Regions from separate parts of the Halalkalibacter kiskunsagensis genome, predicted to be linked through region 2. Evidence: riboswitches for the same ligand, from Rfam matches in the RefSeq annotation. Region 2 holds a riboswitch; each other region holds the start of a gene.

Evidence for each region. Region 2 has a riboswitch for lysine ahead of dapA (4-hydroxy-tetrahydrodipicolinate synthase). Riboswitches for the same ligand answer to the same signal wherever they lie in the genome.
Region 1: linked by a shared signal. The riboswitch ahead of SLH51_RS04160 (aspartate kinase) and the one ahead of dapA (4-hydroxy-tetrahydrodipicolinate synthase) in region 2 are both predicted to bind lysine.
Region 3: linked by a shared signal. The riboswitch ahead of SLH51_RS14990 (Na+/H+ antiporter NhaC family protein) and the one ahead of dapA (4-hydroxy-tetrahydrodipicolinate synthase) in region 2 are both predicted to bind lysine.

The regions. Positions count from the first base shown of each region.
Region 1 is NZ_JAXBLX010000005.1:47,506-49,779, forward strand. It holds gene uvrC (excinuclease ABC subunit UvrC) at 1-494, shown strand, start outside; lysine riboswitch at 798-984, shown strand; gene SLH51_RS04160 (aspartate kinase) at 1,104-2,274, shown strand, end outside.
Region 2 is NZ_JAXBLX010000003.1:104,490-106,763, reverse strand. It holds gene dapA (4-hydroxy-tetrahydrodipicolinate synthase) at 1-785, opposite strand, end outside; lysine riboswitch at 921-1,102, opposite strand; gene SLH51_RS02670 (aspartyl-phosphate phosphatase Spo0E family protein) at 1,103-1,309, opposite strand; gene SLH51_RS02665 (YhcN/YlaJ family sporulation lipoprotein) at 1,568-2,274, shown strand, end outside.
Region 3 is NZ_JAXBLX010000025.1:11,540-13,813, forward strand. It holds gene SLH51_RS14990 (Na+/H+ antiporter NhaC family protein) at 1-1,110, opposite strand, end outside; lysine riboswitch at 1,294-1,475, opposite strand; gene yunB (sporulation protein YunB) at 1,543-2,274, opposite strand, start outside.

The DNA.
Region 1 (2,274 bases), on a different contig from region 2:
GTGAAGTGATTCGACGGCGTTATGTTCGGCTGTTAAAGGAGTCTCTCCCTTTACCTGATCTCATTGTTATTGATGGTGGAAAAGGGCAAATTGCAGTCGCCCAAGAAGTGATTGCCGATGAACTTGGTTTATCAATTCCAGTTTGTGGACTAGCAAAAGATGAAAAGCATCGAACATCACAATTGTTGATGGGAGATCCGCCTGTACTCGTACCACTTAAACGTGACAGTCATGAATTTTATTTGCTGCAACGAATTCAAGATGAAGTGCACCGATTTGCAATTACGTTTCATCGACAAACTCGCAGTAAGACATTTTTCAAATCAGCGCTCGATGATATTCCTGGAGTTGGAGAAAAGCGAAAACGTCAGCTTTTAAAACACTTTGGATCAGTGAAAAAAATAAAAGAAGCGACGGTTGAAGATTTAACACAGCTTGCGATTCCAGAAAAAGTAGCAGAGACGATTATTGAGACGTTAAAAGAAAAAGGGTAAAAGTTATAACAAAAAGGGAAAAATCGGAGGCCGCTGAAAAGGTAAAAAGCAACCTTTTTTAGTGGCCTTAAAGGTCGTCCCTTTAATCATAAAGAGTGCGAACCTGCGGCAATGGCTCCACACGCCGTGCGCCTTTTGAGAAAAGCGCTCAAAAGGCTTAAAAGATAACGTCGGCTCCGCACATTGCTTCGATTTATAAACAAAAAGGAAAGGTCGTCCCTTTTTGTTTATAAATCTCTCTTGCGTGTTTTTAAATCCTTTGCTAAAATGTAAATCAATTGAATATGCCACACTTCAAATGAAGTGATTGGTAGAGGAGCGAAGACTAAGAGTACACTTTCGGAGGTATGAGAACCGTTGATGAAAGTTGAAAGGGGAATTCGCCGAAGTGCAAGAACAGTCTCATCTTTCTTGTGCTGGACCTATGTTGAAGAAGCATAGGGCTGTCACATGCCTACACCCAATTGGTATGTGGAGAACTATCTCACGAGAGAACAAGGGAGCAGTGTGGTACCGGACTGGTATGACTAGCAACAGTGAGGGGTTTTCCTTATTGTTGCTTTTTTGCATTCCATTATCCCCGTGAGGAATAAGGAGAGGACGCGGAAAATGGCAAGGATAGTACAGAAATATGGCGGAACATCAGTAGGATCAGTAGAGAGAATCAAGCATGTGGCATCAAGAGTGGAACAGTCTGTTAAAGAGGGCCATGAACTTATTGTTGTCGTATCTGCAATGGGGAAATCAACGGATGAACTTGTATCATTAGCAAATCAAATTACCGGCACCCCGAGTAAGAGAGAAATGGATATGCTTCTTTCAACAGGAGAGCAAGTTACGATCTCTTTATTAACAATGGCGCTTCATGAGTGTGGAATTGAAGCTGTTTCATTGACGGGATGGCAAGCTGGCATGGTAACGGAAGCGAGTCATGGCAATGCAAGAATTTCATCTATTAACAATGAACGAGTAGAAGCAGAGCTTGCTAAAGGAAAAGTAGTTATTGTAGCAGGCTTTCAAGGCATAAGTGAGAATAGTGAAATTACAACGCTCGGACGCGGGGGCTCAGATACAACTGCAGTCGCTCTAGCTGCTTCATTAAAAGCTAGTCGCTGTGATATTTATACAGATGTAACAGGGGTATTTACCACTGATCCACGTTATGTGAAGAAAGCAAGAAAATTACACTCTATTTCATACGATGAAATGTTAGAGATGGCGAACCTTGGTGCGGGAGTGTTGCATCCGCGTGCAGTGGAATTTGCGAAAAATTATAAAGTGCCACTAATGGTGGCATCGAGTATGGAAGAAGTTTGTGGTACGTTAATCGAGGAGGAAGTTTCAATGGAACAAAATTTGGTCGTACGTGGTATTGCATTTGAGAATGATGTGACGAAAGTGACAGTGAGGGGCTTACCAAACCGCATTGATACATTACCAAAATTATTTACGAAGCTATCAGAAAATCAAGTGAATGTTGATATTATCATTCAAAATCAATATGATGATGAGCACGTAAACATCTCATTTTCGATTACACAAAGCTCCTTAAAGGAGACACTTGTAGTTTTAGAAAAGTCAAAAGATAATTTACAATTTGCCGATGTTTCTTTTGAGGAAGGACTTGCTAAGGTTTCAATCATTGGTTCAGGTATGGTCTCTAACCCTGGTGTCGCTGCAAAAATGTTTGAAGTACTTGCACAGAATGATGTATTCGTAAAAATGGTGAGTACGTCAGAGATAAAAGTGTCTGTTGTTGTGAAAGAAGTAGACATGGTTC
Region 2 (2,274 bases):
ATACCTTTCATCTCTAGAGCCGCTTTAACTGCTGTTGGGTTTGGAGCCATAAATAATGATTTCATAACTGGAACAAGTTGACGATGCTGCATAGCCGAAGCAGTCACTTGTCCTGATTGGTAATTTCGCACCATTTGTTGCATTTCACTTCCTACAATATGAGAAGCAACTGACACTACGCCTGTCCCCCCAATTGCTAAAATAGGCAAGGTTAAACTGTCGTCACCACTATATAGAGAGAATCCCTCAGGTGCATGTTCGATAATTGTTGCCATCGCCTCTAAATCTCCACTTGCCTCTTTTGTTGCTACAATATTTGAAACTTGTGCTAATCGTAACGTTGTTTCAACACTCATATTGACTGCACTACGACCAGGAATGTTATAAAGCATTACTGGCAATTTGGTTTCGTTAGCAATGGCACTGAAATGAGCGAACATTCCCTCCTGAGATGGCTTATTGTAATAAGGTACAACGAGCATGATCGCATCCACGCCAATTTCTTCCGCTTGCTTTGTCAGTTCAATGGAAGCATTTGTATTATTTGATCCAGTTCCTGCAATAACAGGAATTTGTCCATCTACAGTTTCGACAACAGTTTTAAAAAGAAGGAGTTTCTCTTGTGTCGAAAGAGTAGGTGATTCTCCTGTCGTACCAGCTACTACTAAAGCATCGGTTCCATTTGCAATTAGATGTTGTACTAAATCCTTTGTTGCGACAAGATCAAGTTGTCCATGTTGATTAAATGGTGTCACCATTGCGGTTACTATTCGTCCAAAATTCATCCAATTCACCCTCGATTCATAAAATTTTCCATGTACGTATGGGGTTAGATGGGCTACTGGGAGGCACAAAAAAACAACAATGAGGCCTCTACTCATTGTTGTTAGGTTAAGCCACTTTAGCAAAACCAATTCAATGTGTGAGATAGCCCTCCATATAGCGAGTTTGCTATATGACAGTACTGTCCCTATTTAGAACAGTCCCAGCTAATAAATAATGAGTCTTTATTAGCTTCGGCAAGTACCCCTTTCAATTAGCTTCGATGGAGCTCATTCTCCTTCGCTAATGTACTAATGGTAATTGCACCTCTACCCTCACTTCAAAGTATGAAGTAAGATATAACGTAATTTGTGTTTACCTTACCAAATGTTCTTAACGAATGCAATGGTTTATGATGAATTTCTTGCAGTAAGTTTAAATGTTTGTCCAGTTCTTGACTACATTGAACGGTAATTTCTGCTGTCATTCCGTACTTTTTGGCAAGAGTCATCAATTGTAATCGCTTTTTCTCTACTGCTACATACATTTATTTCCACTCCGCCTTGAATGTTTTATAAAGAATAAGAAATTTGAACTTCTTCAGATGTGTGAACTAAGTAGATGTTTATTTGAAATTTATTATTACTAAAAGAAAAATATTGAAAAGTGCTTCTGTTAAAGTAGGCATATTCAGCGAAAAAACAGAAAAGAATCGACAAGTTCTGCAGAAAAAATGAGGAATTTCTATATTTTTTCAGGTTGAAAATAGGAAGAGAATCGCACAATAGGGATAGGAGGGATTTCAATGAAATATGTAGGCTACCTGCTAATAGGAATACTTATCTTAACAGGTTGCACGTTACCTCAAAAAGAAGAAATGGGAGCCAATACAAATCGGAACGAAGGATTTAGTGGTTTTGGAGTAGCCCAGGCTCGTAACTTAGAGGGCCCACTCTCTGATTTGATGGTTCCTGACGATGCACCAAAAGGCTTAACAGATCCAGCTCCGCAGCTAATGCGTGAGGGGGCGTACACAACAGGAAAACGTAACTTGAGTATGCCTCATGAAGGAATTAATCAGCAAGGACCGAGGATCTTGAACAACCGCCCTGGGATAATACGTGATAAATATCCACATAGTTCAGATTCACGATTACACAAGAAAATAACGATACAAAATAATCGACACCAACAAGCATCTACAGACATCACTAGAAAAATCGAAACTCGTATTGAAGCGCTAGAAAATATTCATGACGCTCATGTTATGTCGGATGGAAACAAGATTATTATTGGATTAGAGTCAAACGAGCAAGACCGTGGAAAACTTCGTCGTTCAGTTGAGCAAGAGATTGAACAAGTAACGGATCTTTCAAATGTGTATATTACGACCAATCGAAACATCGTTAATCGAATGAGTGCTCTTGAGCATCATGTGAGTCTTAAACAACCGTTTGATGCAATTGGGGGAACTGTAGGGGAATTGGCAGATTTGATAGATGATGCAGCTCA
Region 3 (2,274 bases), on a different contig from region 2:
AGCAAAGAATAATATATAAATAGCTGGAAGCATAGACTTCATTCCCACAAAAAGGGAAGGACCAATCCCTGTACCTGACTTCGGCTTGAACACATTCATTAAAAGGGCAATGGCTAAGCCAAACAGTCCACCGTATACAAGAGCTGCTGCCACATCCGTGTTTTCAAAAATGGTTAAAAGTGTTGCGGTGCCTTCCGTTCCTTGAATTCCTGTTGTAATCATAAAAAAGACTGTGCCTACAATGAGCGCAATAATCGGCCATACTAAGTCGCCAACTTTGCCTTTATCACTTGCTTGGATATCTTCTTGAGAACCAGGAATAGCTCCTAGCCCTATATTAAACAATTCGCCTGTTTTCATCGCTCGTTGTTCATGAGCTTTCATCGGTCCAAAATCAAGGTTGAACCATGCAACAGCTAACACAAGCCCAATCGCAACAAGTGCGTAAATATTCATTGGCACCATTAACATGAACGCTTGTAATGCTTCGTACTCGGTCACTGAATGCGTTGCAAAAACCCCCGCAATAATGGCGATAATGTACGCACCCCAACTTGAAATTGGCGCAATGACACACATTGGTGCTGCCGTTGAATCAACTAAATAAGCTAATTTCGCACGTGAAATCCGGTGACGATCTGTTAAAGGGCGACTCACATTCCCAACCGTTAAACTATTAAAGTAGTCATCAATAAAAATGATTAGCCCAAGCACGACCGTTAAGATTTGAGCACCAACACGAGTTTTCACTCGTTGCATTGCCCACTCTCCAAACGCACGACTCCCGCCGGATCGAGTAATGAGTGCAGCCATCATCCCTAATAACAAGAGGAAGAGAATGATAAAGAATTCCCATGTATTTATCGCAAACCCTTCGTCAATAATCGCTCGAGTGACCGATTGGAATGTCACAGATTCTACTTCGTAATCAAAAATGATTCCCATAACAATTCCATAAATATTTGCTGCCGCAGTAAGCGGATTAAAATTGTGTAACATCAACGCTCCAACAATAGCACCTGTCCCAAGTGATACTAAGACACGTCTTGTAACAATAACCATTACAAGCGCTAAAATCGGAGGCACTAAAGATAAAATAGATAATTCCATATAAAATATCCTCCTAAATAATATATACTGGTTCTTTCATAGAATGAGGACTTCTTAAGCACATGCTCACTTTAATAAACTATGCCTACTTCGCATAAGCAATATTACTCATACATAGCTTCAAAACAGAAAAAGACGACAATGGTTAACCCACTATCGCCTTTTAGCCGAGTGAATCCCCATAATCATGGTAGTCCTCCATAACTTGATCACTTCAAGTTATGACAGCCCTGCATTTATTCAATGCAGCTCCAGCAGAAATAGCCTGACATCTACTCCCACTTCGGCGATGGCTCCTTTTTCTTCTCATCAACGTTGTCATCCTCAGAAAAGATACTGATAGCAATCGCGCCTCTACCTCATTGTAAAATGAGGCACCTCTATTTAATTACCAATTATGGATGTTATCATGTTTTATTAGGAAAGGCAATGTTAATTTCCACCACTTGGAGGAAGACCTAGTTCATTATCTTCAGATGATTTTTTTAATTCGGCAGGTAAAATCATCCCCCCTCCACCATCTGAATAATATTCTGGAACTTTTCCTTGGATATTGATAAAGCCAACAGGTATCGTTGTTTTTACTGCTTCAGTATTTGTCGCAAACGGAATAACAATCTTTACATCGACAATGACATCAAAATTAAATGAGATCGTCGTATTATTGATGCCTGTATTTATCGTTTCAGCATTAAGGTCAGTCTTCACATCCCCAATTGCCGAGAAGCGAACCGGAATTTGTGGTCCAAGTTGGGCAAGTAGGGCATTGTTTGTCGCCTGACCGAGAGGAATGCTATAAATAATTCCACCCTCAGTAGTCAGACTTTCATTATTGCCTTCTGAATCAAATGTCACATCGAAAGCTTCTCCTTGTTCGATTGCTTTTAAATGACGCTGAACACGGTTAGTTGCTTCTGATAATATTTTGTTGTAAATTTGAGTATTAAATTGAATCAATTGAATATCATCATTCGCATTTTTTTCAATAAAAAATAAATCTTCCTGGTTTAGATCACTTGCGATTTTCTTCGATACGGCATCATTTATTGCCTTTGTTGCAATCACTCTTGTCTCTGTCGTAGCGATAGACATCAAAGTTGGCCGAATCCCCTTCTCAATAATCCACAACCCTTGTACTGTTAACACAACAAAAATAAGAAAAGA